Regions from separate parts of the Comamonas testosteroni genome, predicted to be linked through region 2. Evidence: riboswitches for the same ligand, from Rfam matches in the RefSeq annotation. Region 2 holds a riboswitch; each other region holds the start of a gene.
What was found. Region 2 has a riboswitch for glycine ahead of F0P97_RS05285 (D-amino acid dehydrogenase). Riboswitches for the same ligand answer to the same signal wherever they lie in the genome.

Region 1 (8,114 bases), 2.9 Mb from region 2:
AGATTTCCACTGCTGGCTTGCGGTAATAGTCCGGGTTCACGAACTCATCGAAGACGATGCGCGTGGTAGGCCGGTAGGCCAGCGACGACAGGCTGCGCGTGATGTCGCCAAGCCTGCTCACATCATCCACGGTGACACCGTAGATGGGAGTCGGGACTATGCGGCCCGAGGGTACGTTGGTCTGAGCAGATACTACGGAGCACAGGGAGGCAATGCAGAATGGGATAACTGCTTTCATGCGGTATCCCCCAATGAAGGGTTCAATGAATTTTTTCACTTGGATCAATATGAATCGAGGCATGGCAAGGGCAGGATGTGACTGCTTCTAGCTGGTAGCACCAGCTCAGACCGACCCTCAGTTGACTCTCGATAATTAGCTAAACGAACGACTTTAGTCCATGAAGTTTGGCTAACAGTAGCCAAATGAAACGAAACACGTCCCATGGGCCAGCGCACATATCGAGTTCACGGCTACTCGGCCCTTGTTGACGCGCTCAATGCTTTGCGGCAGCTACCAGTCAATGAGTTGATTGCCAGAGTTGATGTGCCAGCCTGGGTAACGTGGGTGAGCCATCTACATGAAGCGTTACGTGTGTTGCCTACGATATGGGTCGTTTACAAAAATGAGCGCATCGAGGAAATTGTCATCGTGCGGTTGCCAGTCGGATGATATGAACCGTGCTTTATGTGGTCACTTGTCCTTTGCTTCGCAGTCCGCTTTTGGCCGAGAGTTCCATTTCACTCATGTCCCCAAAAACAGTCACTGGATGACTTGCCGTTCACATCGAGCGCCTGCTCCGGGGACTCATGTGGACCTCACGCTCCCGGCCAAGAACAGTCGGTCAGAGGTTTTTCCAAGCCGACCGGCTCTCAATACTTCAAGCTCACCAGCTGACCTATAGGGGAAGCTGAATTCAAGCGCAATCAAACCACTGCCAAAAGAGCCTTCTTCAGTCGCAAAGTGCTAATTAACCGACCTTTGGGTGCTTATGCCAGAAGGGAAGGAAACGGGCGCTTACCGCAATGCGGCTATCGCCGCCTGCAAGCGCTTCGGGCGCAAACGATGCAAGTGCCAGAGTGGGTATCACCGATGCAGCCTGGTGGAGACCAGGAGCCACTGCATCAAGCGACTCGGTGAACAGATGATGTCACGTACGCTCGAGCGGCAGGTCAAAGAACTTCATATCCGAGCCGCTCTTTTCAATCGGTTCACTGAGCTGGGCTGCCCGCAGACGATGGCTGCGGCATAGCCACGTCTGGGGTCATGGGTAGTATGGCCCGGCGCTGATTTATGAAACAACACCATGCACCTAGAGACATGCCCAGTTATAAGATACATAACTAATGAATCTTATGTACAGCTACGACAGCGAAAGGAATTGTGCAATGAGGATTCATGAGCTTTGCACTGAAGAGGAAGTCGTCAGCTTGGTGCACTCCTTCTATGCGCGAATACGCCAGGACGAGGTGCTCGGCCCCATCTTCGATGCACGTATAGCGGACTGGGACCATCATCTGACCAAGCTGGTGGATTTCTGGTCGGCCATTTTGCGACGCACAGCACGCTTTTCAGGGGCCCCTATGCCCAAGCATGCTGCGCTACCGGGTCTAAGCCAAGAGCTGTTTGAGCGCTGGCTGGGCCTGTTCGAGATCACGCTGGCCGAGCAACCCAACCGCGCCATGGCCGATCAAGCGTGCCAGGCGGCGCGCCGTATTGCACAGAGCCTGTGGTCGGGCTACCAGATGAGCCGTGATCCCAAGGCACTACCGGCGGTGGTGAGCCATGTCTGAGCTGCTGCAGATCGAGGAGCCGATGGGGTCTGTGCCCAAACCCAAGACACCTGCACCCCAGTGGAAAGCCTTACTGGAGCTTGGCTTCAGGCCCTTGTACATGGCCGGTTGTCTGTGGGCTGCGGTGTCGGTCGCGCTGTGGGTGTTCGCGCCACAGTGGCTTGCGGGGCGTTTGGGCGGCGTGCTGTGGCATGCGCACGAGATGCTGTGGGCCTTTGTGGCGACGATTGCCGTGGGCTTTCTGCTCACGGCGGCTAGCAACTGGACTGGAAGCAACCCTATGCAGGGCCGGGCGCTGGGCGGGTTGTGCGCACTGTGGCTGCTGGCGCGCGCGGGTTTCCTGGTGGTGGGTGATACAGCTTTTGCTTTTGCCGTAGTGTGTGAACTGCTGTTTTTCGCCTCCGCTGCCGTAGTGCTGGGCCGGGTGATCTATGCAGCACGCAGCCGACGCAATTACGGCCTGCCGCTGCTGGTGTCGGGTCTGGGCGTGGCCGATGCACTCTTTCTGCGCTCGGTATGGCAAGGCAGCGACTACGCAACGCTGATGCATTACCTCTATACAGGGCTGCTGTGCATGGCTGTGATTGCACTACTGGTGGCGCGGCGCGTTATTCCATTCTTCGCGATGCGGGCGGTGACGGATCTGCAGATTCCCATGCACACGGCCAGCGGGCAGTGGCAACTCTGGGCTGGCGTGCTTTGCATTGTCTGCCTGTTGCTGGGATGGGTGCCGGGTATGGTGGCCGCATTGGCTGTCACGGGGCTGATCACCCTATGGCAGGTGTTGGCCTGGAAACCCTGGGCTGTGCGTCAGGTGCCGTTGCTGTGGATTCTGTATCTGGGTCATGCGGCCTTGGGCACGGGCCTGCTGGTGGCATCGCTCCAGGCGAGCAGCTGGGTACTGCGCTTGGCATGGCCAGTCCATGTGATCGGCGTGGCCGGCTTTGCAGTGCTGATAATCGGCATGGTGACACGTACGGCTTTGGGCCACCTGGGGCGACCATTGCGCGCCGATGGGAGCATCGTGGTCATGTATGCGCTGGTGCTTGCCGCCGCTTTGTTGCGCCTGCTGGCACTTCTGCCTGCGGGGCTCCCCCAAGCCGCACTGCATGCCTCGACGCTTGCATGGGTGCTGGCCTTTGCTTTGTACCTGTGGCGATTTGTACCCTTGCTGATTCGGCCGCGCCTGCCACCAGCTGGACTCTCAGCGGCTCAGCCCTCAGGACATGTCGCCAGCAAGTCCAGAAAATCTGTTTGAACGAGATCACTCAATGCGTCTAACCCTGATGACCGACTATGCGCTGCGGCTGCTCATGCATGTAGCCCAGCGGCCAGAGCGCCTGTGCACGATTTCCGAGGTTGCGCAGGCTTATAGCATTTCCGAGCCAAATCTGATGAAAGTCACGCATCAACTGGCCCTGCAGGGTTGGATAGAGACGATACGTGGAAAGGGAGGCGGCATGCGCCTCGCCCGTGAACCAAAGCAGATCCATATCGGTACAGTGATACGTGGACTAGAGTCCGACTTCACGCTGGTGGAATGCTTTGGCAACGACAACCGGTGCACGCTGACCGGCGACTGCCGCCTCGCTGGCATGTTGCAAGGAGCTCTGCACAGCTTCATGGCGCATCTGGATGGCTTCACTCTTGCGGACCTGATACCGCCAACGTCTGCCAGCGCAGTGCCATTGATTCCTGCCATCCGACTGACAAGAAAGGAGGCCCAGACATGAGCTATGGCCTGCTGATCACACTACACCTGCTGGCCGCCGTGGCGTTTGCAGGCACAGTGTTCTTCGAAGTCGTGCTGCTCGCCAACGTGCACAGCCGAGTGCCGAAGCAGCACATGCTCCCCGTGGAGCAGGCGCTGGGGACACGCGCCACCGCCGTCATGCCCTGGGTGTTGCTAGTGCTGTATTCTGCGGGAGCAGGCTTGGCCTGGCAGCACCGCTCGGTACTGGCGCACCCCTTGGCCAGCAGTACAGGCATGCTGATGGTGCTCAAGATTGCGCTGGCGCTTAGCGTTCTTGCGCACTTCGCCAGCGCCATGTGGTGGCGCCGCCAAGGGCAACTCAATGGGCGACGCTCGCACCGATTGCATCTGAGCGTGTTCTGCCATGTGCTGGTCATTGTCTTGCTGGCCAAGGCCATGTTCTATCTGCACTGGTAAGAGCCTAGCGACAGATGCCAAGCCGCTGCATCCAAATGCGTCATGGCAGACTTTCTCCTTGATCAGAGAGGAGTCTGCCAATTCAATATCCAAAGAACTCCTCACTACGCACATCGTCCTCATCAATACCGGCTGATATCAGCAACCGCTGCATTGACGCAACCATGGAAGGTGGGCCAGCAACATAAAAGATCGGATTAGCCAAGCCCTCAATGGCCTGCTGGAGCCACTCTCTATCGATCGTTTGTGTATCACCACTCCAATCCACGGCAGAGTGCGCCATATCCGTCATGGTGGCCTTGAGCCGGAATTTTGGATTCTTCTTTTCGAGAGCTTGAAGCTCAGAGAGAAACGCCGAATCTTCTGGACGACGATTGGAATACAGCAGAAGCAAATCCTGCTGTGACTGCTGCATTGCAGCGTTTCGCAGCATGCTCATGAACGGCGTCACGCCAATCCCACCGGCGATGAGCACACCCGCTCGCGCGGTGTTTTTGTGCAAGGTAAGCGAACCAAATGGTCCATCGATATCCAACTCAGCACCTACAGGCAGAGCTCCCAAAGCGCGTTTGTAAACGCTGTCCCTCATCCTCGTAGCAAACACTAGTTCACTCTCGTGTGGCGCGCTGACAATGGAGAATGCGTGACATCGCTCCTCTTTACTCTCCCCTGGGACCGCGCCCGGCAGCTGGATTTCAAACGCCTGTCCAGGACGGAAATCAAACCCCGCCGGTTTGGCGAGATGAAATGCCATCGTACCCTGCGCAACCTCCTCGCGTTCGAGGATTTTGCTGTGCTCTGTGCCCATGATTCACTCCTTCGCAATCGATGGATCTACACATTGGATGCGTCCAATGGAGTAAATATTCCCGTCAATCGATACCCACCGTGAGAAACGGGTCGAAATGGGCACTCTCATTGAACCGACCACCTCAGCCTGCTATGGCCGCGTTCGGCCAGAAGCAGCCCCGTTCAGCTTGATAGTGCAAACTCTCACCGAGCTTTGAACTCCCCCCCACTCAGGCTTGCAATCAAGTCGGCTTTAGGCTGACCTGAGTCACTCACAGACCCATGCCGAAGCGGCGGCAATCGCCAACACCAGTTGCTGCACGCCGCCTGTCCTTAACAGCTGTTTTACGCTCCAAGCCGGCTGTTCGAATCGCATGGCCGCCACGTACCGGCTCAAAGGGCCGCTTCTGCGTGCCACGACAGGTTCGTGTCGTCCCCAAGCAGTCTGTCAACGCCTGAAGAATGAGCGAGCCTTCGAGAGCACCGCTTGTCATGGCGGGCGGCTTGACAGACGAAAACGCGGACTTGCGCGAGCCACGGCGGGTTCAGACTGGGCCTCCGCGCCCCAGCTCGGCAGCCGCAGAACCACATTAATACAGGTATTAACCCGAATAAAGTCACTGAAACTGGCTAGAATCGCGCCCATCCTGCGGGAGAGCGGAGCCTTTCGAGGGTTCCCGCCGAAGGCGCAAACTCCCATAATCGCTCAGGCAATAAGTACCGCAGGTGGGTCTGACAGGACCCGGATATCGCCAACTGGAGAGCAGCCCGCAACCACAAGTCTGCAGGGCTCACCGAAGGGGCAAGCATGGCCACCGCGAAGGTGCTCATGCGCAACTCTCAGGTAAAAGGACAGCGGGAGAGGCAAGCCGGACACTCCCGCCGATGTGAGTGGCTGGTCTATTTTCAAGTGCCTTCATGCTTCCTTCCGTCTCTTTGCTGGACTCGTTCCAGGCCTCCAACTTCACCGTCATGCTGGTCATCTATCTGGTGGCCATTACCGCCGAAGCCATGTCCGGCGCACTCGCCGCAGGGCGGCGAAATATGGATATCTTTGGTGTCGTCGTCATCGCCTTCGTCACTGCCCTGGGCGGCGGCACCATCCGCGACATGGTGCTGGGCCACTACCCCATCGGCTGGACCCAGCACCCTGAATATGTGTATCTGGTCATCAGCTTCGGTCTGCTGACCACTGTGATTGCACGCCATATGCACAGGCTCAAGCAGGTGTTTCTGCTGCTGGACGCCATGGGTCTGATCGCCTTTTCGCTGATTGGCTGCAATACCGCGCTGGAGCTGGGCTACCCCACCATCGTCATCATCATGGCCGGCATGATTACCGGCATCAGCGGCGGCATCTTGCGCGATGTGCTCTGCAACCAGGTCCCCGTGGTGTTCCGCCGCGAGCTGTATGCGAGCGTGTCGCTGTCCGTATGCCTGATGTTCCTGGGCCTGCGCTATCTGGATGTCAGCCCCAATATCAGCACCATCGTGTGTTTTGCCGGCGGTCTGGCCTTCCGTCTTGCCGCCATTCGTTTCAAATGGCGCCTGCCGGTTTTTTCGTACCAGCAGCGCTGGGAGTGATCGAGACTCCCCCTCTCTTGCTACGCAGGGCGGCCCTTGCTTGGCTGCTCTGACCTAGACTGCGCCATGCGTTACCCATGTAGTTTCACTTTCCATGTCTGAACCCATCACATGGATGCCGGATGGCACCCCCTACAACACCCGATTTGGCGATCGCTATCACAGCGAGCTGGGCGGCCTTGACCAGGCCCGCCAGGTTTTTCTCGGTGGCTGCGAGCTGCCAGCCGCCTGGGCTGATACAGCGCAGTGGCGCATTCTGGAAACCGGCTTTGGCTTCGGACTGAACTTCCTCGTCACCTGGTCGGCATGGAAAGCCGACCCCAGACGCCCGCGCATTCTGCATTTTGTCTCGGTGGAGGCCTACCCTGTCTCGCGCGAGGATCTGCTCGCGTTTTTGCCGGCCGATGAGGAGCTGCGCCCGCTTGGCGAACAGCTGGCCGAGCAATGGTGGGGACTGCTGCCCGGCGTGCATCGCCTCTCGTTTGACGACGGCCAGGTGCTGCTGACGCTCTATATAGGCGATGCCAGGACCATGCTGCGCAAGCAGCAAATGACGGCGGACAGCGTGTATCTGGATGGCTTCTCTCCCCAGCTCAACCCCGAGATGTGGGATGAAGATGCCATGAAGAACATTGCCCGCCATTGCCGCCGGGGCACGCAGCTTGCCACCTGGTGCGTGGCCGGCCATGTGCGCCAGGCGCTCAAGGCCCAGGGTTTCGAAGTCAAGAAGCACGCTGGCGTGCCGCCCAAGCGCCATAACCTGCATGCAGCCTACAACCCGGCATGGGAGCCGCGCCATCGCCCGGACGGCCTGCCTGCGCCCGTGGGCCAGGCCGGCCACTGCCTGGTGCTGGGTGCGGGCCTGGCGGGTGCTGCCGCTGCTGCCAGTCTGGCCAGGCGCGGCTGGGAAGTGACGGTGCTGGATGCGGCGGCCGAGCCTGCGGCAGGAGCTTCAGGCCTGCCAGCCGGCTTGTTTTGCCCGCATATTTCGCCCGATGACAGTGTTCTATCGCGCTTGTCCAGAAGTGGCGTACGCACAACGCTACAAAATCTGCAGCAACTGAGCCAAGCGCAAAAGTTGCATCCAGCACAGGACTGGGCCCATGGCGGCGTGCTCGAGCACGACCTGAACGAGCCCTCCCATCTGCCCAAGTCATGGCTGCAGCCCGGAAGCGAGACCTACCCCTGGGGCCTGCACTGGAGCGCGCCCGTGCAGCCGGCTCAGCTGGCTGCGGCCCATCTGCCCGCAGACAGTCAGGCCGTCTGGCATGAGCAGGCTGGCTGGGTGCGCCCCGCACAACTGGTGCGCGCGCTGCTGCAAGCCCCCGGTATTCATTGGCAAGGCCATGCCCGAGCTTCGCGCCTGGTGCGCGATGAAGTGCGCAATATCTGGCAGGTGCTGGATGCTCAGGGCCAGACCCTGGCCGAAGCCCCCATGCTGGTGCTGGCCCTGGGTCCGGACACCAAGCCCTTGTTGCAAGCCAGCGGCCTGGCAGCGGGGGAATGGGAGCTGCAAGCCATACGCGGCCAGGTCAGCGTGGCCGAGCATGATGCAGGGACGCTGGCGGCCATGCCGCCCTTCCCCGTCAACGGTCATGGCAATCTGGTGCCGGACTTCCCCTCGAGCGACCGGGCCGGCGCGCACCAGTGGATCATGGGATCGACCTTCGAGCGCGATGTGACCGAGCTGCCGCCCACCGCTGACGACCAGCAGGTCGCCCATGCCAGCAATGGCGAAAAACTGGCCGCTTTGCTGCCCGGCTGCAGGCAGGCGCTGCGC
Region 2 (11,599 bases):
ATGCATGACATAGCCGCGACGGAAGCGGTAGTGACTGACGGCAATGCCGAGCCAGACGATGAACTCCGTCATGCCGGCCAGATTCAGCAGCCAGATATAGACGGCCTGCGGGCTGTAGAGCGAGGAAAACAGGCACAGGCTGGCGACCAGCGTGCTGCCGATCAAGGCCACCAGCGGCACGCCGTTCTGGGTCAGCCGGGAGAAGATGCGCGGCGCATTGCCCTCGGTTGCCATGTTGTAGAGCATGCGCGTGGCCGCATACATGCCCGAGTTGCCGGCCGACAGCACCGAGGTCAGGATCACCGCATTCATCACCGTAGCCGCCGACAGCAGGCCTGCGTGCTGGAACACCAGCGTGAACGGGCTCACGGCGATATCGGCGACATCAGTGCGCAGCAGTTGCGGATCGGTATAGGGAATCAGAAAGCCGATGACGACAATCGCCAGCACATAGAACAGCAGGATGCGCCAGAACACCTGGCGAATCGCACGCGGCACGTTCTCGCGCGGGTTCTCGGATTCGCCCGCCGCCACGCCCACCAGCTCCGTGCCCTGGAAGGAATAGGCCACGATCATGGCCACGCCCACAAAGGTCGCGAAATTGCCGACGAATGGCGCATCGCCCGTGGTCCAGTTCTCGAAGCCGGGCACATGGCCGTTGCTGATGATGCCGAACAGAATCAGCACGCCGGTGATCAGAAAGGCCACCACGGCCAGCACCTTGATCAGTGCGAACCAGTACTCGGCCTCGGCAAAGCCGCGCGCGGAAAACGCGTTCAGCCCCACCATCAGCAGCAGGAACAGGCCGCTCCAGAGGATGCCCGGCACATTGGGAAACCAGTAGGCCATGACCAGTTGCGAGGCCACCAGGTCCACCGCCACCACCACGGCCCAGCTGAACCAGAAGTTCCAGCCCAGCGCAAAGCCGAAGCCGCGATCCACATAGCGCGAGGCATAGGTAGAGAAAGAGCCGGCCACCGGCATGAAGGCAGCCAGCTCACCCAGGCTGGTCATGATGTAGTACACCATGATGCCGATGAGAAGATAGGTGAGCACGGCTCCGCCGGGGCCGATCTGGGCGATGGCCGAGCCGGAGGCCACAAACAGGCCCGTTCCGATGGCGCCGCCAATGGCGATCATGCTCAGGTGGCGCTGCTTGAGCACCCGGTGCAAGCGGGGCTGCTTATCGTCACCATCGCCAGTCGGCGCGAGCTGCTGGCTTGAGTTGGGTTGGGACATAAATGTCTTGTTGTAATGGTTTGCGCCCATCCGGACAAAACACCCAACCATCCCGCAGGCGCTGCGACAGGCAACGCAAAAAGGCGACCATGACGGTCGCGGGCAACAAGGACAAAGGAACGAAGCCATGACAGCAGAACGCCATGGCGGATAGGCCAGTCGCATCCTGAATCGGCAGCCACCCCAGTCGGGCGCTTCAATGGCAAAGCGGTGATATCGCCGGGCCCATTGACAGGCAAAGACGATATTTTGCCCAAATCCACTGCCGGCCATGGCCCGCCATGCCAATGCAGGGGCTGACTCTGGGGCTGCTCGGCGGCACTTGACAGCGTCTATCGCTATGAATTTAGAAGCGCACTGCGCTTGAATAAATTCATTTTCATAGACAAATACTCAATATTTCCTTGAACGATAAACGCAAAGCGCTATCAAATAGCGTGGACTCCACATGATCAGCCATGACTGGGCCCTGGCGCAGAAGTCTAGTAAACCCGTATATCCAGGCGCCGCCGTTCTTCCTACATTTGCCCACAGGCACTCAGCCCGGTGATGCCGAGAGAGACTGCAGCGCAAACTTGGCGCATGCAGCGCCGAAGGAGCAACCGCCCCGGAAACTCTCAGGCCAAAGGATCGGCATCGCTTTCACACACTCTGAAGAATGTCCGGACGTCATCGTCCGCCGGGCATACCGAAGGAGCAAGCGAGCAGCGCCGCAAGGCCATGCCTCGTGAATCTCTCAGGTCCAGAACAGAGGGGGCGTCCGCTGCGCATGTTGCGCACGGGCTCCACCCTTGACGTTTCTGGAATCTGAATCATGAAGACAATCGCCGTCATCGGCGGTGGCATCACGGGCGTGACCACCGCCTACGCTCTCGCTCGCCGCGGATTTTCCGTCACCCTGTTCGAGAAACAGCGCTACGCCGCCATGGAAACCTCGTTCGCCAATGGCGGCCAGCTCTCGGCCTCGAACGCCGAGGTCTGGACCCATTGGTCCACCATTGTCAAAGGCCTCAAGTGGATGCTCAAGAGCGATGCTCCGCTGCTGCTCAACCCCAAGCCCAGCTGGCACAAGATTTCCTGGTTCTGCCAGTTTCTCGCTGCCATCCCCCACTATGAGAAAAACACCGTGGAGACCGCCAGGCTGGCGATTGCGGCACGCGAGCACCTGTTCGAATGGGCGGCTCGCGAAGGCATTGACTTCGATCTGAAGCAAAAAGGCATCCTGCATATCTACCGTGACCGAGCAGGCTTTGAACATGCGGGCAAGGTTTCCCAGTTGCTGGCCAAAGGCGGGCTGGAGCGCCGCGCCGTGACACCGCAGGAGATGCGCTCCATCGAGCCGACCCTGTCCGGAACCTTCTATGGCGGCTACTTCACCGAGAGCGACTCCACAGGCGACATCCACAAGTTCACCAGCGGCCTTGCCGCTGCCTGTGAGCGACTCGGCGTGCAATGCCGCTACGGTCAGGAAATCGTGTCGGTGAGCAGCAATGGCAAACAGGCCAGCGTGACCGTGCGCCAGGGTCCGGCAACCGAGACCTCGACTTTCGACGCCATGGTGGTCTGCGCAGGCACGGCCAGCCGCGCCCTGGCCGCTCAGCTCGGCGACAGCGTCAACATCTATCCGGTCAAGGGCTATTCCATCACGGTCAATCTGGCGGACGAAGCCAGCCGCGCCGCAGCCCCCGTGGTGAGTCTGCTGGACGACGAGACCAAGCTGGTCACCAGCCGCCTGGGTGACGATCGCTTCCGAGTTGCCGGTACGGCGGAGTTCAACGGCTACAACAAGGACATCCGCGCCGACCGCATCCGCCCTCTCATCGAATGGGTGCAGCAGTGCTTCCCGGGCGTCAGCACGCGCAGCGTGGTGCCCTGGGCGGGCCTGCGTCCCATGATGCCGGACATGCTGCCGCGCGTGGGCCCTGGCAACAAGCCCTGCGTGTTCTACAACACCGGCCACGGCCATCTGGGCTGGACCTTGTCGGCCGTTACCGCCGACATGGTCGGCGACCTCGTGCTGCAGTCCATGGGCAGCGCCAGCAGGCAGTCCCGGCCGGCCAAGCTGACCACCGCCAGCGCCTGACCACGACCTGAAAACCTCATCAACAAGCCAGACACGGCAGCCGCAGCGCCCCGTGAGGGGCAGCTGTTGCCGTGTGAATGGCAAACGGAGACATACAACATGAGTCGAAATCATCCAAGCGCAGCCGGGGAGTCGCTGCAGCAGACAGGGGAGCTGGAGCGCGGCCTCAAGGACCGGCATATCCAGCTGATCGCCCTGGGCGGTGCCATTGGCGTGGGCCTGTTCCTGGGCTCGGCCAAGGCGATCCACAAGGCCGGGCCGCTGCTGCTGGTCAGCTACGCCATCGCGGGGCTGACCATCTTCTTCATCATGCGGGCACTGGGCGAGTTGCTGGTGCACCGCCCTGTGGCCGGCTCTTTTGCCACCTATGCCGAAACCTATGTCAGCCCCTGGGCCTGATTCGTCACCAGCTGGACCTACTGGTTCACCTGGGTGGTGACGGGCATGGCGGAGCTCACGGCCATAGGCATCTACACCCACTACTGGTTTCCGGCCATTCCGCAATGGGTTCCGGCGCTCGCCACCCTGGCCGTGCTGCTGGGCGTGAATCTGATTGCGGTCAAGGTCTTCGGCGAGCTGGAATTCTGGTTCGCGCTGATCAAGGTCGTGACCATCGTGGCCACGCTGGTGCTGGGTGTGGCCATCATCACCACGGGCTGGGGACCGCTGGGCCAGACGGCAAGCTTCACCAACCTATGGTCGCATGGAGGCTTTGCACCCGTGGGCATGGTGGGCGTGGTCTTCACCTTGCAGATAGCCTGCTTTGCCTATACCGGTGTGGAATTGATCGGCGTGACGGCCGGCGAGGCCGAGTCGCCCGAGAAAGTGCTGCCCCGCGCCACCAACAGCATCGTCTACCGCATTCTGATCTTCTATATCGGCGCCCTGATCATCATCATGTCGCTGGTGCCCTGGAACGAACTCAGCCCCGACATGAGCCCTTTCGTCCATGTCTTCGACAAGCTGGGCATTCCTGCCGCCGCCGGCATCATCAACTTCGTGGTCATCACTGCCGCCGCCTCCTCATGCAACAGCGGCATCTTCAGCACGGGCCGCATGCTCTATACGCTGGCGCAATTCAAACAGGCTCCCGCCAGGCTGGGCAGGGTCAATGCGCGCCATGTGCCTGCGGCCGGTATTGTTTTGTCGGCAGCATTCATGCTGCTTGGCGTGGTGCTGAACTATCTGGTGCCCGAGGAGGCTTTCATCTACGTGACCAGCATTGCCACCATCGGCGCCGTCTGGACCTGGGGCATCATTGTCTTTTCCCATCTGCGCTATCGCCGCGCCGTCAGGCTGGGTCATGCGGCAGCCGTGGCCTACCGCATGCCCGGCGCACCGTTCACCAACTGGTTTGTGCTGGCCTTTCTGGCCGTGGTGCTGGTCTGCCTGTCGCTGGATGCCAGCACCCGCGTGGCCCTATATATCGCGCCCCTGTGGTTTGCGCTGCTGACGATTGGCTACCGGCTCTACGCGGTCAAGCCCGAGCAGCGCCATCGCCTGGCGCAAGCGCAACAGCAAGCCGCCTGAGGCGCAGCACAGCCGCACTGGGGATGCCATGGCTATACGCTGATTGATTCAGGAGCTTCTTGTGCTCTTCCATGCTTCATTCAAAGGATTTTTCACTTTAGAAATGAGCAATGGAAAGCGCAGGCAGCTCTTGAAATCAGAGCTGCAGACAGATCAGCACCAGTCCCAGCATCATCAGCGCCATGCCCAGCTTTTCGGTCAGCGACAGCTTCTCGCTGAACACCTTGCGCGAGACGATATAGCTGAACACCACCTCCACCATGCCCAGGGTGCGCACGGCAGCCGCCCCCTGCATGGCATAGGCGGTGAACCAGGCCAGCGAGGCCGCAGCGCCCATGCTGCCAGCCAGCAGTGAGATGCGCCAGGCCTTGAAGATCGGGCGCAGGCCCTGCTCATGGGTTCTGGCAATCCAGGCGCTCATGACGACGGACTGCATGGTCTGCGCAATCAGCACGCCCCAGGCCCCGGAAAGCCAGGGCGAGCTCACGCCCAGCGCTGCGATCTCGACCGCGCCGCCGCGAAAGCCCACGGTGGCCAGCGCAAAACAGGCGCCGCAGATCAGCCCGTAGACCGAGGATTTGCTGGTCCAGGCCGAGAGCGTGAACAGCTGCCCGCGCGGCGGCAGCGACAGCATCAGCACGCCCACCGTGGCAAGCACCATGGCCAGCAGCGCCAGCCGGGTCGGCAGCTCGTGCAGAAACATGGCGGCAAACAAGGCCACCTGCAGCACCTCGGTCTTGGACAGCGTGACCGCCACGGCAAAGTTGCGCTCCTTCATGGCCATCAGCAAGGCCGCCGTGGCAGCGACCTGAAAGAAGGCTCCAAGCGCAATCCAGCCCAGATACGCGACGCTGAACTTCGGCAGCACCTGGGACGGATCGCCCAAGCCATACAGCGCCAGCAGATAGATGGCGGCAAACGGCAAGCCGTAGAGAAAGCGCACCAGGGTGGCTGGCAGCGTGCCGACCTGAGCCGTCAGCGAGCGCTGGGCCGTGTTGCGCACCGTCTGCGCCGCCGCCGCAAACAGCACCACGCCCACCCACAAATATTCCATTCCTATGCCCGACATGAGACGCTTTCTTTTCTGTTAGCGCGCCAGCATAGCGCTGGCTGCCGGACGGTGCTGACGCGATTCGTGCAGTCCACCCGCTCAAGCCGAGGCGACGTGAAGTGCGAACGGCTTCCGTTCTGATGGCGAAGTCTCCACCCAGGCAAAATAACCTCAAATCCAGACCATTGCTGCATCTTTAGCTACAATTTCGGCCGGGTGCCCGCCGCACGAGGTGGCGATGGCAGGTGAATGTTCATGCGCAGGTCGGGCCGCCAGCGCTCCAGTCGTCTAGCAGTGCAGACGGCACCAGCAGGCATTGCCTCAGGTGCAGAACGCATTCAGCGCACGACTTCAGCCACCTACCGACACATGGACCCACAAACACTTGTGCAGGCCCCTGCGCCTTTTGCATCCCCAAATTCACCCCGTGTTCCCGCACTGCAATCCGCGACCGAGCGCGTGCAGGCACAAATCTCGCACCTGCTGCATATCGAATCCTTTGCCGGCATGGTGCTCATGCTGGCCGCTGCCGCAGCCCTGATCTGGGCCAACTCCGCTGCAGCTCCAAGCTACTTTGCACTATGGCATGCCCCCGTCGCGCTGACGCTTGGCCCCTGGAGCTTCAGCACCGATCTGCATTTCATCGTCAACGATGTGCTGATGACGGTGTTCTTCCTGGTTGTGGGCATGGAGATCCGGCGCGAGCTGCACAACGGCGCGTTGGCCAGCCTGCGCCAGGCCAGTCTGCCGCTGATCGCTGCCATCGGCGGCGTGGCCGTGCCCGCGCTCATCTACGTGGCCCTGGCGGGCAACGACAGGACGCTGCTCAACGGCTGGGCAATACCGACGGCGACCGACATCGCGTTTGCCGTGGGCGTGCTGGCCTTGCTGGGCCGCAATATTCCGGGTGCACTGCGTATCTTCCTGCTGGCCCTGGCCATCATCGACGACATCGTGGCCGTGCTCATCATCGCCTTCTTCTACTCCGGCGGCCTGCAGGCCATGGGCTTTGTGGTCGCCGCAGCCGGCGTGCTGCTGGTGCTGCTGTTCAACCGCATGGGCATTGCCGCCGCGCCCCTGTATGTGCTGCCCGGAGCCATCCTCTGGTTCGGCCTGCTCAAGACCGGCGCTCACCCCACTCTGGCAGGTGTGGTGCTGGGTCTGATGACGCCTGTGTTTGTACGCCCCGCTCCCATGCCGCTGCTGATAACGGCACAGACGGCCATGCGCAAGGCCGGCGAGCAGATGCTCAGCGACAGGCCCGATCCGCAACATCTGCTGCAGCAGTTGCGCGCTGCCCAGCTCGCACAGCGCGACCTGCTGCCGCCTGCTCTGCGTCTGCCCATGATTCTTCATCCATGGGTGGCTTTTTGCATCATGCCCATTTTTGCACTGGCCAATGCCGGCGTGCAGTTCTCGGACATAGACCTGAGCGCTGCCGCACCGCAGACCACCGCCATGGCCGTGCTGGTGGCCCTGGTTCTGGGCAAGCCCCTGGGGATCTTCATCTGCACCTGGCTGGCCGTCAAGAGCGGGCTGTGCAGCCTGCCTGAGGGTCTGAACTGGCGCGGCGTGTTGCTGGTGGGCCTGCTGGCCGGCATAGGCTTTACCATGTCCATCTTTGTCGGCGGCCTGGCCTTTGCGGATGCGAAGCTGCTGGGCGCAGCCAAGCTGGGCATTCTGGCAGGCTCGGCCATGGCAGCCTTGCTGGGACTGGGCTATGGCTTTGCCATGCGCAAGCGCCTGCAGCACGCATAAGCACTTCCCGATCACGATGCCCGGTCGGGCTCGGGGCTGACAAGCGGCCCTGATCAACAAGCAGCAGCCGCCAGACGCGATGAGCGACTGGCGGCTGCTGCTTGTCAGGTGACTAGGACGTGTTGAGATTTAACGTGAATTGATCACAGCCGATGCCAGCGTGATGACAGCAGCGAAGCTGCTGTCTGTCTTGTCGCTGCGCATTGCAATGCGCTTGAACTCCTTGAGCTTGCAAAAGAAGTTCTCGATCAAGTGCCGCCACTTGTAGACCTCTATATCAATCTGCAAGGGCGCTCGACGATTGGCCTTTTGTGCAATCACCACTTGGCAACCCTGTGCCAGCAAGTGTTGCTTCAGCCAGTCTGCGTCAAACGCTTTGTCGGCCAGCAATGTCCGCAGGTCTATGCCTTCGAGCAGCTGTTCTACACCTTGAAGATCATGCCGTTGGCCTGGCAGCAACACAAATCGGATCAAGTTTCCAAGGGCATCCGTCAGCGCCAATATCTTGGTGGTCAAACCACCTCGACTGCGACCTATGGCCTGGCTCGCAGACCCCCTTTTGCACCCTGTCCATGCCTGTGCACTCGCACAATCGTTGCATCCACCATCACGTATTCCATGTCCGGTTGATCGCTGACCGCGTCAAACAGCTTTTGAAAGACATCAGCTTTGACCCAGTCGCGAAACCGTTTGAAGACGGTGTTCCACTTGCCAAATTCAGGCGGCAGATCTCGCCAAGGGCTACCTGTACGCGCAACCCAAAGCACTGCTTCCAAGAACAGTCGATTGTTGGAGCCACTGCGTCCTCGATCCCCAATCTTCCCTAAACACAATGGGCTCATACGAGCCCATTGTTCATCTGTCAAAACGTATCGCATCACAGCGCGATTGTGACGCCACCCCGGAAGGTAAAAATCAAATCTCAACAGACCCTAGAATGCCTCCTCGCTCCGGCCCACAGTCCGGACATCGGAATGCCTGCGCCATGAAGGGCGCCGACAGATGCTCCAGAGGCTCCAGGCCCATAGCCGGCCTGAATCAGCAGTGCCCGATGGTCGGCGCTCTCGCCTTGCTGCTTCGCGGCACGCTCTCGCTCTGCCGACTGCTGAACCGTGGGTCTGCCCGAGCATGCAGGGAAAGACATCAGGGCAGCCTGAAGTCATGGGCTGCCCTGCCATTGCAGGCAGGGCACAGCTCATCTATCCCAAGAACATCAGGAAAAATGCAAAAAAAAAGCTTCACCTTTACTCCGCTGCCACATTGTTGCTTGCCAGCACCTTGGCAATGGCTCAGCCAGCGGACCTGCTGCATAAAGCACAGGCGGGGGATGCACAGGCACAGCTGGATCTCGGCCAGATATACGTGGAAGGCCGTGGTGTGGCGCAAAGCGACGAGAGAGCCGCTCATTGGTTTGGTCTTGCGGCAGCACAAGGCAATGCATTGAGCCAGAGCAATCTCGGCCTGATGTATGACCGCGGCCGTGGCGTGAAGCAAAGCGACCAGGAGGCCGTCAAGTGGTACCGGCTTTCGGCAGCTCAGGGAGAGGCCAACGGCCAGTTCAATCTGGGCGTGATGTACGAAGACGGCCGCGGGGTGGAGCAAAGCGATCGGGAGGCCGTCAAGTGGTATCGGCTTGCAGCCGCGCAGAACCTTCTCGATGCCCAGTACAACCTGGGACTGATGTACGTCAGCGGCCGCGGGGTGGAACAAAGCGATCAGGAAGCCGCCAAATGGTTTGGCATAACGGCCGCCAAGGGCCACGACTCGGGCCAGGCCAACCTCGCCGTGATGTATGCCACCGGTCGCGGCGTGCCTCTCGACGAGAAGGAGGCCGCCAGACTGCTGGGCCTGGCCGCGGAGCAGGGCAATGCGACGGCCCAGGTCAATCTCGGCACGATGTTTGAGGAAGGCCGGGGCGTCAAGCGCAGCCTGTCTCAGGCCTATTTCTGGTATTGCCTGGCGGCCGCCCAGGGCCTGGAGGGCACGGTGTCGCTGCGCAATGCAGTCGCACAGAAGCTCAAGCCTGCAGAGCGCACTACCCTGAACAAGAGAATCAGTGCCTGGAAACCCAAGACGACAAATCGCTGAATTTGCGCGTTCGAAACAATAACTCCCTATCGACAGGCGATCCATGAAAAAGCAATTCAGCCATCTTCTTTGCGCAGCCGCCCTGCTGCTCTCCTGCCCTCTGGCCATCGCGCAATCGGCCGACCTGCTGCAAAAAGCCCAGGCGGGCGATGCCCAGGCGCAGTTCAAGCTCGCGGCGGTCTATCTCACGGGCCGCGGTGGCCCCAAGAATGATGACGAAGCTGCCAAGTGGTTCATGCTGGCCGCAAAGCAGGGCCACGCCGAAAGCCAGGCCAATATGGGCCTGTTGTACGGCCGCGGACGCGGCGTGCCACAAAGCGATGAAGAGGCCGTCAAGTGGTATCGCCTGGCGGCAGAACAAGGCGATGTCGATGGCCTGTTCAACCTCGCCGTGATGTATGACGACGGTCGTGGCGTGGCTGAGAACCCGGAAGAAGCCGTCAGGCTGTATCGCCTTGCCGTGGCACAAAACCATGTCTCTAGCCAGAGCAATCTCGGCTATATGTACGACCATGGCCGTGGCGTGGCGCAAGACAGCAAGGAGGCCTTCAAGTGGTACATGATTGCGGCAGCGCAAGGAGATGCCAATAGCCAGTTCAACGTGGGCTCCATGTATGCCCTGGGCCGCGGTGTCAGCCAAAGCTGGCCCCAGGCCTATTTCTGGGCGCTGCTGGCAGCCAGGGATGGCGAGAAGGATTCGGCCAAGCAGCAGGAAATCATTGCCAAGAAATTGAAGCCGGCGCAACGGGCCAAGATCCAGCAGCAGGTGCAGGAGTGGAAGCCCAGGGCCGGCAACTCCTGACCTCCGGCCAGAGGTCGCGGCGGCTTGCAGCGCAGCAAGCCGCCGACAACACGGATCAGATCACTGCAAACGGTTTGGGATAGGTGCCGGGCAACAGAATCTCTTTGCCGACCTGGTTGATATTGGTGTGCCCGCAGAAGGCCATGGTGGTGTCCAGCTCCTTGTGGATGATCTGCAGCGCCTTGCTCACGCCGGCCTGGCCATAGGCCCCCAGACCGTAGAGGAAGCTGCGGCCTATCATCGTGCCTTGCGCACCCAGTGCGCGGGCCTTGAGCACGTCCTGACCGCTGCGAATGCCGCCATCCATCCAGACTTCGATGTCCTTGCCCGCAGCCTCTGCAATCGACGGCAAGGCTGCAATCGAAGAAGGCGCGCCGTCAAGCTGACGGCCACCATGGTTGCTGACCACCAGCGCGTCAGCACCGCTTTGCGCTGCCAGGCGCGCATCTTCGGCATCCATCACGCCCTTGAGAATGATCTTGCCGCCCCATAGCTTCTTGATCCATTCCACATCGCTCCAGTTCAGTGACGGATCGAACTGATCTGCCGTCCAGGACGACAGCGAGGACACATCGCCCACACCATCCACATGGCCGACGATATTGCCGAAGCTGCGGCGCTTGGTACCCAGCATTCCCAGGCACCAGTGCGGCTTGGTCGCCAGATTGATGAGGTTTGCCAGCGTGGGCTTGGGCGGGGTGGACAGGCCGTTCTTGATGTCTTTGTGCCGCTGACCCAGGATCTGCAGGTCCAGCGTCACCACCAGCGCCGAGCAGTTGGCCGCCTTGGCGCGATTGATCAAGCGCTCCATGAAGGCCTTGTCGCGCATCACATAGAGCTGGAACCAGAACGGATGGCGATCCGTGTGCTCGGCGATGTCCTCCAGCGAGCAGATGCTCATGGTGGACAGCGTGAACGGCACGCCAAAGGCCTTGGCGGCCTTGGCTCCAAGAATCTCGCCATCGGCATGCTGCATGCCGGTCAGGCCCGTGGGCGCAATCGCCACCGGCATGGCGACCTCCTCGCCGATCATGGTCGTGCGCGTGCT
Region 3 (11,599 bases), 1.5 Mb from region 2:
ATCAATGGATGGTTATTTTCAATTGGCCAATTTGGTGATTGAAGCCATTTTGGTGGTTTTTTTAATGACTTAAAATTATCTTTTATCTGTTTTTTTAAAAACTCTTCAAGCTCTTTATTTCCATTATGGTCAGACAAACCAACAAGATATTCAATGTAGCCACCTGGAATATCCAGCCATTTAGGCTGCACTTTCATAATCAGCTTAACTATATCTTTATATTTTGGTGTTTTTTCTATTTTTATTCCCTGACAAGTTAAAAACTGACTTAGCAATTCCTGCACATCCCAAAGTTCTCCAAATGATTTGTAATCTCTCTCAATCAAAAAATAATATAATTCATTTTCACCTACATAAGGAGGAAGAGGTGTATTTCTAGATAAACTTTCCTCTAGCTCTTTATCCTTATATAAGGCCGACTCAAATTCAGAAGGAGATATATCTCCTCGAACAAAACCACAAATGATATCTAAAGGTTTCATATTCTCTACCATTATAAATACCTATATGGGTCAAGTGCTGCATGTTGTTCTCGCGTCACTTCTCGAAGATTTATAGGATTGTTTACATCCGGTCCACCATTACGCTGTGGATTATGATGATGCAATTCTATCGGATTTCCATTTTTATCGAGAGGAGCACTACCTCGATTCATTCTTTCCATATTCTTAGGACTAAATTCATTAGTACCTTTCGTGGCAGCGTGTCTATTTTTCTAGTATCGGGATCTTACAACATCCCAACTCGGAGTGCTTCCATCAGGTAGAGGCTTGTCAATTGCATCACCTCTTTTCCATTTTTTAAACTTAACTTCCACGCATTTAAGACCCAACGGGTCGACCCAACCCAGCGGATTCGGCGCATACGCATAGAGGTTCACCCCCCCGCCAACCCAATCGGATCCTGCTGCGTAAACCGTCTTATATCAGGGTCATAATACCTAAACAGGTTATAATGTGATCCAGTTTCCCGGTCAAGGTATTGCGCTTGCAAGCGCAGATTTTGATGCCGGTGATGGAGGTTGGCATCCCCCGTTTCAAGGCTGGCTTTACCCCAGGAGTTGCACGTACCCCGCCAGTATTCGTTGCCCTGGGCGTCAGTCAGCGCTTCTGGCAGGCCATTGGGCTGGCAGTGATAATAATAGACTTGGGCTGTTTCCCTGCCATCTATCCGGGCCAGTGGCGCATAGCTCTCCTGGTCTTCATAGACGTAGACCATCGGCACCCGTCGCGCTCTTCCGCCAGCAATCGCAGCCCCTCCCAGATAAACCGGGTCTCTGAGGTAACAGTGGGGACGGTAACTTCGTTCTCCGGGTAGTTACGCGGTGCACTGTACTGATAACGGATACCCTGATAGTGTTTGATTCGCCATTTTCATTGCGCAAGGCCACCAGCCGGGTGCGCCCCCCTCGCCCCCCGGGCTTCGATAGGGCGGCCTGCCTTATCGTAGTCATACTGCAGGCTTTCATCCTGTGCGTCGGTCACTTCCACCAAGAAATGCCGTTTATCATCACGATAATGGGTAGGTTGTGCAGAACACTCAGTACTCTTGACCAATTGCCCACGCATGTTATAGGTAAACTGGCTGGTGCCGCCCTTGGCATCCGTATACTCGATGACTTGTCCAAACTGAACACGGCTGTAACGCCGTTGCTGGCCAGCGCATCCGTTTTGCTTCCAGCAATAGCGCACCTGTCGGAAGCGGCATAGCAACAACTGGCACTGATTATCAATGGATTGATGGTGCAGGCGGCCGCTCCTGCGCATCCCTGCGCTCGCGGTATTCGTACATCCTGTACAGCACAGCGGGCTAATTATCGGAGGGGGAAGAAGGCATGCAGACAATCATCATTAACGAGCCGGAACTCACCCCCGATCAGCCTGGACGCTGGCCCAGTTCGTCAAGCAGGTGGACTGGATCGGTATGCGGGCTTATGCAGTGAATGACGAAGAAGCCTATCTGATCCGGGATGCTATCTACCAACTGCAAAAAACATTGGCCTGGGCAGGCTTTGCGCCACGATAGAGCAACAGCGGATTAAGCATAAAAAAACCGGAGTGATCGAGGATCCTCCGGTTTTTTATGTTCGCCTTACTACAACCGACGGTAAATATCTCTTAGCTCAGCCGAGAATTTTTTTGATTGGGTATTCTCAGCGCCTTCAAGTAATTATCAAGTTGATCTGGTTTATATTTTAACAAGTAATATCGGATTAAATAACCAACTAAAAAGCTATTATAAAAGGGTAAAACCTCTATAACTTCGTCTCGTTCATCCTCGTCTTTATCCTGATCATCCTCATCATCACTCACTTCTGCTAACGTCATTCCCACGAACTTGACAAGCTTGTCTTTATCGCTTGTGCATAGGAGACCTAGATCTTCAAGTGATAGCCCGGATTTATTGACCATTCCAGCTTCAATATTAAATACTTGGCTTGGTGGTATCTCAGGATTTACGTTCAACGAAAGGTCAACAGTAACCTTGTTGAGCAAGTTAATATAACTATCTGTTTTCACGAACTCTCTTAAATCAATAGTCGTTACCATGAGTTGGTCCCTTTTATAATCTTAATTAAGTCATAACCCGTATGCCTATATGGATCCATCGAAGCATGGCCCCACGGCGTTGTCGGTTCAAGGTTCCAAACTTCATGCGCTTTAGGAGAACCACTACGCTGTGGTAAATATTTGTGGTGAATCTCCATTCGGATATCTTTTGTCTCAATAATCCCTTTGTTTTATTATAAACCTGCACCCGCATCTTAGGATGCGTTACCCTGACTCATCAATTCTAGATTTTTCTGCGAATATTTATGGGGATTTGTTTTCGCTTCATTTTTCCAGAAATCTTTCTTCGCTGTACTCCAGCATTTCAGCCCCAACGGATCAATCCAAGTAAGGGGATTCGGTGCATACGCATACAAATTCCCCCCCGCCAACCCAATCGGATCCTGCTGCGTAAACCGTCCTATATCAGGGTCATAATACCTGAACAGGTTATAATGTAATCCAGTTTCCCGGTCAAAGTATTGCCCTTGCAAACGCAGATTTTGATGCCGGTGTCAAGCGACGCAGGAAAACCTGCAACTCCTTGACGACCTGGGTATCGCCCCTGGCCAGGGCACAGCTCAACCCTTGCTGCCAGGCGGCTCGCGCCGCCTGCGCATCGCCCAGCGCCAGCTCCACCTTGCCCAGCTGCTTCCAGGCGACGGAGTATTCGGCATCCAGTGCCGTGGCCTTGCGCAGATGCTCGCGCGCCACGGCCATCTGCTCGTCGTCGGCATAGGCCTTGCCCAGGGTATAGCGCAGCAGCGCACCGTCCTTGCCGGCCGCCAGCATGCTCTCCAGATTGTGAACCATGGGATTCATGTGCATTTGCTCCTCAGACAGCGAGTGTCGCATTCACCCCGTCGGATCATTGGAATGGCCGTCCCGGCGATACGGCCTCTTGCAATCCTGCTCTTGCAGCGCCGCAAACCGTCCCAAACTGCGGCCAATGTCTCAATAAGGCGCCTGATCTTGTTTCGCAAACCAAGTCTCTCCACCTCCATCTCCGACTACGAGGACTCGCCCCAGTATTCCGGCGGGCGCTTTCGCAACACGTATCCACGTCCTGCCAACAGTCCCAAGCCCGATGCCGGGACGCTATGGAAGTTCTTATTCAACAAGCCGGCCGATTCCCAGCCAGGCAAGGCACTGCCCGTTTTGCCACTGAGCACGGCCGAGCTGAACCTCGCGCCCGAGCGCAGCCTCTATCGCCTGGGCCATTCGACCTTGCTGATGAAGCTGCGCGGCGGCTGGTGGCTGACGGACCCCGTGTTTTCCGAGCGAGCCTCCCCACTGCCGTTTGCCGGCCCCAAGCGCTTCCATGCCCCGCCGATCGCCCTGGACAAGTTGCCTGCCTTGCGCGGCGTGCTGCTCTCGCATGACCACTACGATCATCTGGACCGCGCCACCATCCGCGTGCTCGCGCCCAAGGTAGGCGTTTTTCTGTGCCCTTTGGGAGTGGGAGACAGACTGGCAGCCTGGGGCGTGCCGGCCGACAAGATCGTGCAGCACGACTGGTGGCAAGGCAGCGAGTTCGACGGCCTGCGTTTCACGGCCACGCCGGCCCAGCATTTCTCGGGACGCAGCCTGCGCGACGGCAACCGCACGCTATGGGCATCCTGGACCATAGAAGATCACCGGGCCGACAGGCCGCTGCGCGTCTTCTTCAGCGGCGATGGCGGCTACTTCGACGGTTTTGCCGAAATCGGCAGGCACTTCGGCCCCTTCGATGTCACGCTGATGGAAACCGGCGCCTACGATGCCCACTGGCCCTATGTCCATATGCATCCGGCCCAGACCGTGCAGGCACACCGGGATCTCGGCGGCCAATGGCTGCTGCCCATACACAACGGCACTTTCAACCTGGCCATGCATGCCTGGTGGGACCCCTTCGAGCAGATTATGAGTCTGGGCAGGCAGCACGGCATAGAGATCGCCACGCCCATGATGGGCGAGCGCCTGGACCTGGGCGCTCCGCATGCGGGCTCGGCCTGGTGGCGCGCCTGCGCCGAGGCCGATATCAAGGAACTGGACCTGCGCCCTGCGCAACCCTGAAATGCTGCCGACATGGCCGACAATGCCCTCATGGACATTTCGCGCATTTCACACCTTGGCGCAGCCTGCGCCGCGTCACTGACCGCCTTGCTGCTCAGTGCCTGCTCCCACCTCTCCGATGGCAGTCGGACCAAGCTGCCTCCGGGCGCCGGCACCGCGAGCACGGTTTCCGAGCGGCCGGAGCCTGCGCCGGCTCCGCCATTGGACACGCAGCACAGGCGGTCACAGAGCATGGAATGGCCTGCATGGATCAAGGCAGATTGCACACCCGTCGCCCAGCTCGATCGGCAACCACAGCCACGCCGCCACACCACGCCGATCATCAGTGCCAGCTGGTTTCCTCAAGGACTGGAAACCATGGTGATCTTCCGCCTGGAGGTCACTGCTCAGGGCGAACTCGGCCGTGTGGCCTATCAGCCCGCCGATACCGATCCCCGCATCGTGAAGTCCATCATGCGCTCGCTCGAGCGCTGGAAATTCAAGCCCGGCATGCGCCAGGGCCAGGCCGTGACTGCCTGCTTCGAGCAGCCCTACCAACTGGTGTTTCCGCGCCAGGAGATCGAATCCCCAGAATCTCCGTCCTTGAATACCGAGACACGGTGAGTACACAGACCCAATCCGGACGAACTGTGCTCGAAAACCCCAAAATCCGCACGATTCGGTGGTGCAAGCCCCTTGCCCACCGCTAGAATCGCCAGCGTCAGGAGAGAGTGCCTGCAGCTGAAGCTGCCCCGCACCGCCGAAGGCGCAGACCCCCACCCGGAGTCAAAACGCTCAGGCAAAAGGACTGACAAGCGCTGCAGGTGTGCAAACCTGCAGCGTCCCTTGCTGGAGAGAGATGCAGGCCGTCATTTCGTATGTGTGCCAGCATCCACCGAAGGAGCAAGCTGCCCGCGAAAACAAAGGCAGTGAATCTCTCAGGTAAAGCGGACAGCAGGGCAAGCCCGCCAAGCATGGCCCCGTCATGCATGGCCACTCATTTGGTTTTGACCACCGGAGCGCTTGCCTGTGACTGCTGCTGACACTTCTTCCGATCTGCGTTCCACACCGCTGTTTGCCCTGCACCAGAAACTGGGTGCCCGCATGGTGCCGTTTGCCGGCTACTCAATGCCCGTGCAATACCCTCAAGGCCTGATGGCCGAGCATCTGCACACGCGCAAGGCTGCCGGCCTGTTCGATGTCTCGCACATGGGCCAGTTGCTATTGCGCGGCCCCGATGCCGCCGCCGCGCTCGAATCACTGATGCCCGTCGATGTCATGGACCTGGGCCTGCACAAGCAGCGCTACGGCCTGCTGCTCGATGAACAAGGCGGAATTCTCGACGACCTGATGTTCGTCAACCGCGGCGATGATCTGTTCCTCATCGTCAACGGTGCCTGCAAAGAGGCGGATATCGCTCATATCCAGAACCGCATCGGTAGCTGCTGCGAGGTCGTCCCATTGCCCGATCGCGCCCTGCTGGCCCTGCAAGGCCCGCAAGCTGCCACCGCCCTCTCGCGCCTGATTCCTGGAGTGACGCAACTGGTCTTCATGACCGGCAACCACTTCGACTGGCAGGGCCATGCGCTCTACATCACGCGCAGCGGCTATACGGGCGAGGACGGTTTCGAAATCTCACTTCCCGGCGAAGCGGCAACAGCCTTTGCCGAAGCTGTGCTGGCCCAGCCCGAGGTGGCCCCTATCGGCCTGGGCGCGCGCAACTCGCTGCGCCTTGAAGCCGGGCTTTGCCTGTACGGCAACGACATAGACACCAGCACCACCCCGGTGGAAGCCTCGCTGAACTGGGCCATGCAGAAGGTGCGCCGCAGCGGCGGCGAGCGCGAGGGCGGCTTTCCCGGTGCGGCCATCGTGCTGGAGCAATTGCAGAACCCTCAGTCGCTGCGCCGCAAGCGCGTGGGCTTGATCGCGCTGGAGCGCATTCCCGTGCGCGAGCCCGCCGTGCTGGAAAACATGGACGGACAGCATATCGGCCACATCACCAGCGGCCTGCTCAGTCCCACGCTCAACCAGCCCGTGGCGCTGGCCTATGTCAAGCCCGACTACGCCGCCATCGATACGGAAATCTTCGCCGTGGTGCGCGGCAAGCCGGTGCCCATGAAGGTGGTCGCCACACCATTCGTTCCCACCCGCTATCACCGCGGCTAGTCTGCCTCCGCGCATGAGACGGGCCAGTTTGCCAAACAGCAGCCAGAACACCGCTAAAGTGCGCACTGGACCTTTCTCAAACAACACCCGATTCCCCTGAATCCCCCCCATCTGGAGCTTTCCATGAGCATCAAGTATTCCAAAGAACACGAGTGGATCAACGCCGCCGACACCAATGCCGCCATCGTCGGCATCACCGTACACGCACAGGATGCGCTGGGCGATGTGGTGTTTGTGGATCTTCCCGGCGTGGGCTCCATCTTCCAGGCCGGCGACGTGGCTGGCGTGGTCGAGTCCGTCAAGGCCGCTGCCGATGTCTACATGCCCGTGACCGGCGAGATCGTCGAAGTCAACGAAGCCCTGCGCGATGACCCGTCGCTGGCCAACAGCGACCCGCTGGCCGCTGGCTGGTTCTTCAAGGTCAAGATGAGCAATGTGGGCGAGCTCGAAGCTCTGATGGAAGAGACCGCCTACAACGATTTCGCCAAGGACAACTAAGCATATCAACGGCCCTCGCATTGCGAAGGCCGTTTTTGCATGCAGCCATGAGCACCATTCTGTATTTCGACGATCCGGAAGTCGGTCTCGCCCGCGAGACCAGCCACCCTGCGTTTGCGCGCATTGCGACCCAGGACTTCTTCTACGACTGCGGTGACGACTTCAGCCCCTTCGGCAACGATGACGGCAGCGACACACTGGCCTCACTCGAAGAGTGGTACCAGGAGCAGACGGGTGGCCAGTCCGCCAAGACCCTGCGCTTTCTGCAACAGCAACTATGCGACTGGGATCTTCCCGTGCCCAGGGACATACTGGCTCATGACGATGCGGCCAAGGCCGAATGGCTGGCCAGCGACGACATGAACCAGAGCTATCTCCTCTCGGTCTGCCGCGCCCACGTGGCCACAGCCTTTGGTCAGCTCAAGATCACGGGCAGCATCGATGCCGATCTGCACAAGCAGGCCCTGCTTGCCCTGGCCTGCCAGCAATGGCTGAACACCGTTGCACGCAGCAAATATCCCGATTGGGAATATGCCGACCAGGAAAGCGCACGCCTGGCCCTGATGAACACCGCGCTGGAACAAGCCAGCGCTGCTTGAAGCACCGGCTGTATGCCTTCAGGCATACGGCTTTCACGCATGCCTGGCATGCAAACCGTCAGTCACAGTATTTGAGAATAGGTCCCTCCCATGCTGATGTCGCCTCCTGCCCCTGTCGCTTCGCTGGAAGCGCTGGAAAACAGCCACGAATTCATCCCCCGGCATATAGGCCCGGACGCCGAGGAGCAGCAAAAAATGCTGGCCGCCATCGGCAAGCCCACGCTGGACGCATTGATTCGCGATGTGATGCCCGACTCCATTGCTCGCGCCAGGCCCATGGATCTTCCGGCTCCGATTCCCGAAGCAGCGGCGCTGGCCGAACTCAAGGCCATCGCCGGCAAGAACCAGGTGCTGAAGAGCTTTATCGGCCAGGGCTACTACGGTACGCACACGCCGGGCGTCATCCTGCGCAACATCCTCGAAAACCCCGCCTGGTACACTGCTTACACACCCTATCAGGCCGAGATCTCACAAGGCCGCATGGAGGCACTGGTCAACTTCCAGACCATGGTGACCGACCTGACCGGCATGCCTATCGCCAATGCTTCCATGCTGGACGAAGCCACGGCTGCCGCCGAGGCCATGACGCTGGCCAGGCGCTCTGTCAAATCCAGGAGCAATCGCATCGTGCTGGCCGGCGATCTGCATCCGCAGACGATTGAAGTCATCGAGACCCGCGCCCAACCCATAGGCATCGAAGTGGTGATTGCCAACAGCCAGCAGGAATGGGAGGCCGCTCTGGCTGGCGACCTGTTCGCCGCCGTCATCCAGTACCCGGCCTCCAGCGGCTGGATCGTGGACTGGAAGTCCGACGTGCAAGCCATTCACGCCAAGCAGGCGGCCGCCATCGTGGCCACCGACCTGCTGGCCCTGACCCTGCTGACACCTCCCGGCGAGTGGGATGCCGATATTGTCGTGGGCAACAGCCAGCGCTTCGGCATGCCCATGGGTGCAGGCGGCCCGCACGCTGCCTTCATGGCCTGCCGCGACGAATACAAGCGCAGCCTGCCCGGCCGCCTGGTGGGTGTCAGCGTCGATGTGCACGGCAAGCCCGCCTACCGCCTCGCGCTGCAGACACGTGAGCAGCATATCCGCCGCGAAAAGGCGACGTCCAATATCTGTACGGCCCAGGTCCTGCCGGCCGTGATCGCCAGCATGTATGCCGTCTACCACGGCCCCCAGGGGCTGAAGCGCATTGCCCAGCGGGTGGCACGCTTGACGGCGATTCTGAGCCGTGGTCTGGCCCGGCTGGGCTTCAGCGCCCATCACCACGACACAGCCTTCGACACACTGAGCCTGCATACCCGGGAGGCGACCGATGCCCTGGCGGCTCGTGCCGTATCCCGAGGTGTCAATCTGCGCAAGGCCTGGGATGAATATCTCTGCATCAGCCTGGACGAAACCACGACCCGGGCCGATGTCGAGCTGCTCTGGAGCATCTTTGCCCAGGAGGGTCAGGCGCTGCCCACCATCGAGGCCATGGACGAAGGCCCGACCTCGCTGATCCCCGAATCCCTGCTGCGCAGCACGGCCTACCTGACCCACCCGGTCTTCAACACCCATCACTCCGAAACCGCCATGCTGCGCTATATACGCAGCCTCAGCGACAAGGACCTGGCCCTGGACCGCAGCATGATCCCGCTGGGCAGTTGCACCATGAAGCTCAATGCCACCAGCGAGATGATTCCCATCACCTGGCCAGAGTTCGCCGACATCCACCCGTTTGCGCCCGCCAGCCAGCTGCAAGGCTATGCCGAGCTGGACCAGCAACTGCGCGACTGGCTGTGCCAGGCCACGGGCTACGCGGGCATCAGCCTGCAGCCCAATGCAGGCAGCCAGGGTGAATACGCGGGTCTGCTGGCCATCAAGGCCTTCCATCAATCGCGCGGCGAGGCGCACCGCAATATCTGCCTGATTCCCAGCAGTGCCCACGGCACCAACCCGGCCAGCGCGCAAATGGTGGGCCTGCAGGTCGTGGTCACCAAGTGCGACGACAACGGCAACGTGGACATGGCTGACCTGAAGCTGGCCTGCGAGAAGCACAGCGCCAATCTGGCCTGCATCATGATCACCTACCCCAGCACGCACGGCGTGTTCGAGACCCAGGTGAAGGAGCTGTGCCAGCTGGTGCACAGCCATGGCGGCCGCGTCTATGTGGACGGCGCCAATATGAACGCCCTGGTAGGTCTTGCCGCGCCCGGCGAGTTCGGCGGCGATGTCAGCCATCTGAACTTGCACAAGACCTTCTGCATTCCTCACGGCGGCGGCGGCCCCGGCGTCGGTCCCGTGTGCGTGGTCGAAGATCTGGTGCCCTTTCTGCCGGGGCATGCCACCGCGGGCGACGTCCGCCAGGTGGGCGCTGTCAGTGCAGCGCCTCTAGGCAATGCTGCCGTTCTGCCAATCAGCTGGATGTATATCCGCATGATGGGCGAACCGGGCCTGAAACTGGCGACGGAGACCGCCATCCTCAACGCCAACTACATCAGCGCGCGCCTCAAGGACCACTTCCCCACGCTCTACGCGGGCGAGTATGGTCATGTGGCCCATGAATGCATTGTGGACCTGCGCCACTTCAAGGAAAGCTGCGGCGTGATGGCCGAGGACGTGGCCAAGCGCCTGATCGACTACGGCTTCCATGCACCCACACTGTCCTTCCCCGTGCCCAACACGCTGATGGTGGAGCCGACCGAGAGTGAAAGCCTGCATGAGCTAAACCGCTTCATCGAAGCCATGATCGCCATCCGCGCCGAGATTGCCGAAGTGGAGGCCGGCAGACTGCCCCGGGATGACAACCCGCTCAAGAACGCACCCCATACGGCAGAGTCCTTGCTTGCCGCCGACTGGCAACATGGCTACAGCCGAGAAACCGCCGCCTATCCCGTGCCTGCCCTGCGCCGCGCCAAGTATTGGAGCCCCGTGGGCCGCGTGGATAACGTCTATGGTGACCGCAATCTGTTTTGCAGCTGCGTGCCCATGGACGCCTACGAAGACTGATAGCCAAGCTCTCCACCCCAAGCCAGTGCGCTCTGCCGCACTGGCTTTTTCATGCTCAGTCAATATCGAACACCTGCCAACCCATCGCTGTTCGCCGGCAGTGAATGCATTCACGACATCAATGCACTCTGCGTTGCTGCCGCCAAACCGAGCATCGAGTTGCCTGAATACCGGTTGACTGCCCGCCTTTTTCAAGGTCAAGTGCGGGGACCGGCTTACACTGCAGAGGTCTTCTGCCTGTCTCATGAGCTCCTCTGAACCCACTCCCCCACCCTTGCTGCCTGTCATTGATGGCGGCCTGCCCCTGCATGCCCTGCTGGCCCCCGGAGCGGCCCCGCTGGGCCCGAGCGCCAACATCCAGCCATTGGTGCCGGAGGATGAAGACCCGCTGCAGGCCCTGGTGGCGGAATTGCGCAACTACCAGCACGAGCTGGAGCTGCAAAACGAGGTGCTCAATTACAGCCAGGCCGTCGCCGAGAGCGCATCGGAGCGGTTTGAAACGCTGTTTGCAAGCATTCCGCTGCCGCTGCTGGTGGTTGATGAATACGATATGGTGGTCCAGGCCAATGCCATGGCTCACCGCGCATTTCAGCCCACCGAAAAAGACCGGTTGCTGATCAACTTCAAGCCCTTTGTGCATGCCAACGACGCAGAGCGCGTGACTACGGCCTTCGAGCAGGCCAAAGCGCTGGGACGCGCCGAGGTACACGAGGTTCTGTTCCAGATCACCGAAGAATTTGAGCTCTGCGGCGACCTGCA

Region 1: it holds a riboswitch for glycine, as region 2 does, so the genes downstream of both, F0P97_RS18595 (trimeric intracellular cation channel family protein) here and F0P97_RS05285 (D-amino acid dehydrogenase) in region 2, are expected to answer to the same signal.
Region 3: it holds a riboswitch for glycine, as region 2 does, so the genes downstream of both, gcvT (glycine cleavage system aminomethyltransferase GcvT) here and F0P97_RS05285 (D-amino acid dehydrogenase) in region 2, are expected to answer to the same signal.

The regions. Positions count from the first base shown of each region.
Region 1 is NZ_CP043568.1:4,027,328-4,035,441, forward strand. It holds gene F0P97_RS18555 (hypothetical protein) at 1-238, opposite strand, end outside; gene F0P97_RS18560 (hypothetical protein) at 443-670, shown strand; partial or broken gene F0P97_RS18565 (IS5/IS1182 family transposase) at 1,014-1,250, shown strand; gene F0P97_RS18570 (group III truncated hemoglobin) at 1,387-1,791, shown strand; gene F0P97_RS18575 (NnrS family protein) at 1,784-3,049, shown strand; gene F0P97_RS18580 (RrF2 family transcriptional regulator) at 3,063-3,524, shown strand; gene F0P97_RS18585 (CopD family copper resistance protein) at 3,521-3,961, shown strand; gene F0P97_RS18590 (ferredoxin--NADP reductase) at 4,044-4,769, opposite strand; glycine riboswitch at 5,391-5,483, shown strand; glycine riboswitch at 5,497-5,616, shown strand; gene F0P97_RS18595 (trimeric intracellular cation channel family protein) at 5,669-6,334, shown strand; gene mnmC (FAD-dependent 5-carboxymethylaminomethyl-2-thiouridine(34) oxidoreductase MnmC) at 6,450-8,114, shown strand, end outside.
Region 2 is NZ_CP043568.1:1,161,827-1,173,425, reverse strand. It holds gene F0P97_RS05290 (amino acid permease) at 1-1,239, opposite strand, end outside; glycine riboswitch at 1,783-1,882, shown strand; gene F0P97_RS05285 (D-amino acid dehydrogenase) at 2,054-3,322, shown strand; partial or broken gene F0P97_RS05280 (amino acid permease) at 3,422-4,852, shown strand; gene F0P97_RS05275 (DMT family transporter) at 4,989-5,921, opposite strand; gene nhaA (Na+/H+ antiporter NhaA) at 6,273-7,661, shown strand; partial or broken gene F0P97_RS05265 (IS5 family transposase) at 7,791-8,503, opposite strand; gene F0P97_RS05260 (tetratricopeptide repeat protein) at 8,946-9,749, shown strand; gene F0P97_RS05255 (tetratricopeptide repeat protein) at 9,793-10,551, shown strand; gene F0P97_RS05250 (alpha-hydroxy acid oxidase) at 10,607-11,599, opposite strand, start outside.
Region 3 is NZ_CP043568.1:2,671,797-2,683,395, reverse strand. It holds gene F0P97_RS12170 (hypothetical protein) at 1-482, opposite strand, end outside; gene F0P97_RS28030 (HNH/ENDO VII family nuclease) at 494-655, opposite strand; gene F0P97_RS12160 (RHS repeat-associated core domain-containing protein) at 877-1,218, opposite strand; partial or broken gene F0P97_RS28025 (DUF7706 family protein) at 1,885-2,025, shown strand; gene F0P97_RS12150 (hypothetical protein) at 2,118-2,519, opposite strand; partial or broken gene F0P97_RS28020 (RHS repeat-associated core domain-containing protein) at 2,876-3,055, opposite strand; gene F0P97_RS12140 (hypothetical protein) at 3,024-3,371, opposite strand; gene F0P97_RS12135 (MBL fold metallo-hydrolase) at 3,522-4,604, shown strand; gene F0P97_RS12130 (hypothetical protein) at 4,617-5,207, shown strand; glycine riboswitch at 5,296-5,404, shown strand; glycine riboswitch at 5,423-5,548, shown strand; gene gcvT (glycine cleavage system aminomethyltransferase GcvT) at 5,613-6,749, shown strand; gene gcvH (glycine cleavage system protein GcvH) at 6,873-7,247, shown strand; gene F0P97_RS12115 (MolR family transcriptional regulator) at 7,295-7,846, shown strand; gene gcvP (aminomethyl-transferring glycine dehydrogenase) at 7,937-10,840, shown strand; gene F0P97_RS12105 (PAS domain-containing hybrid sensor histidine kinase/response regulator) at 11,085-11,599, shown strand, end outside.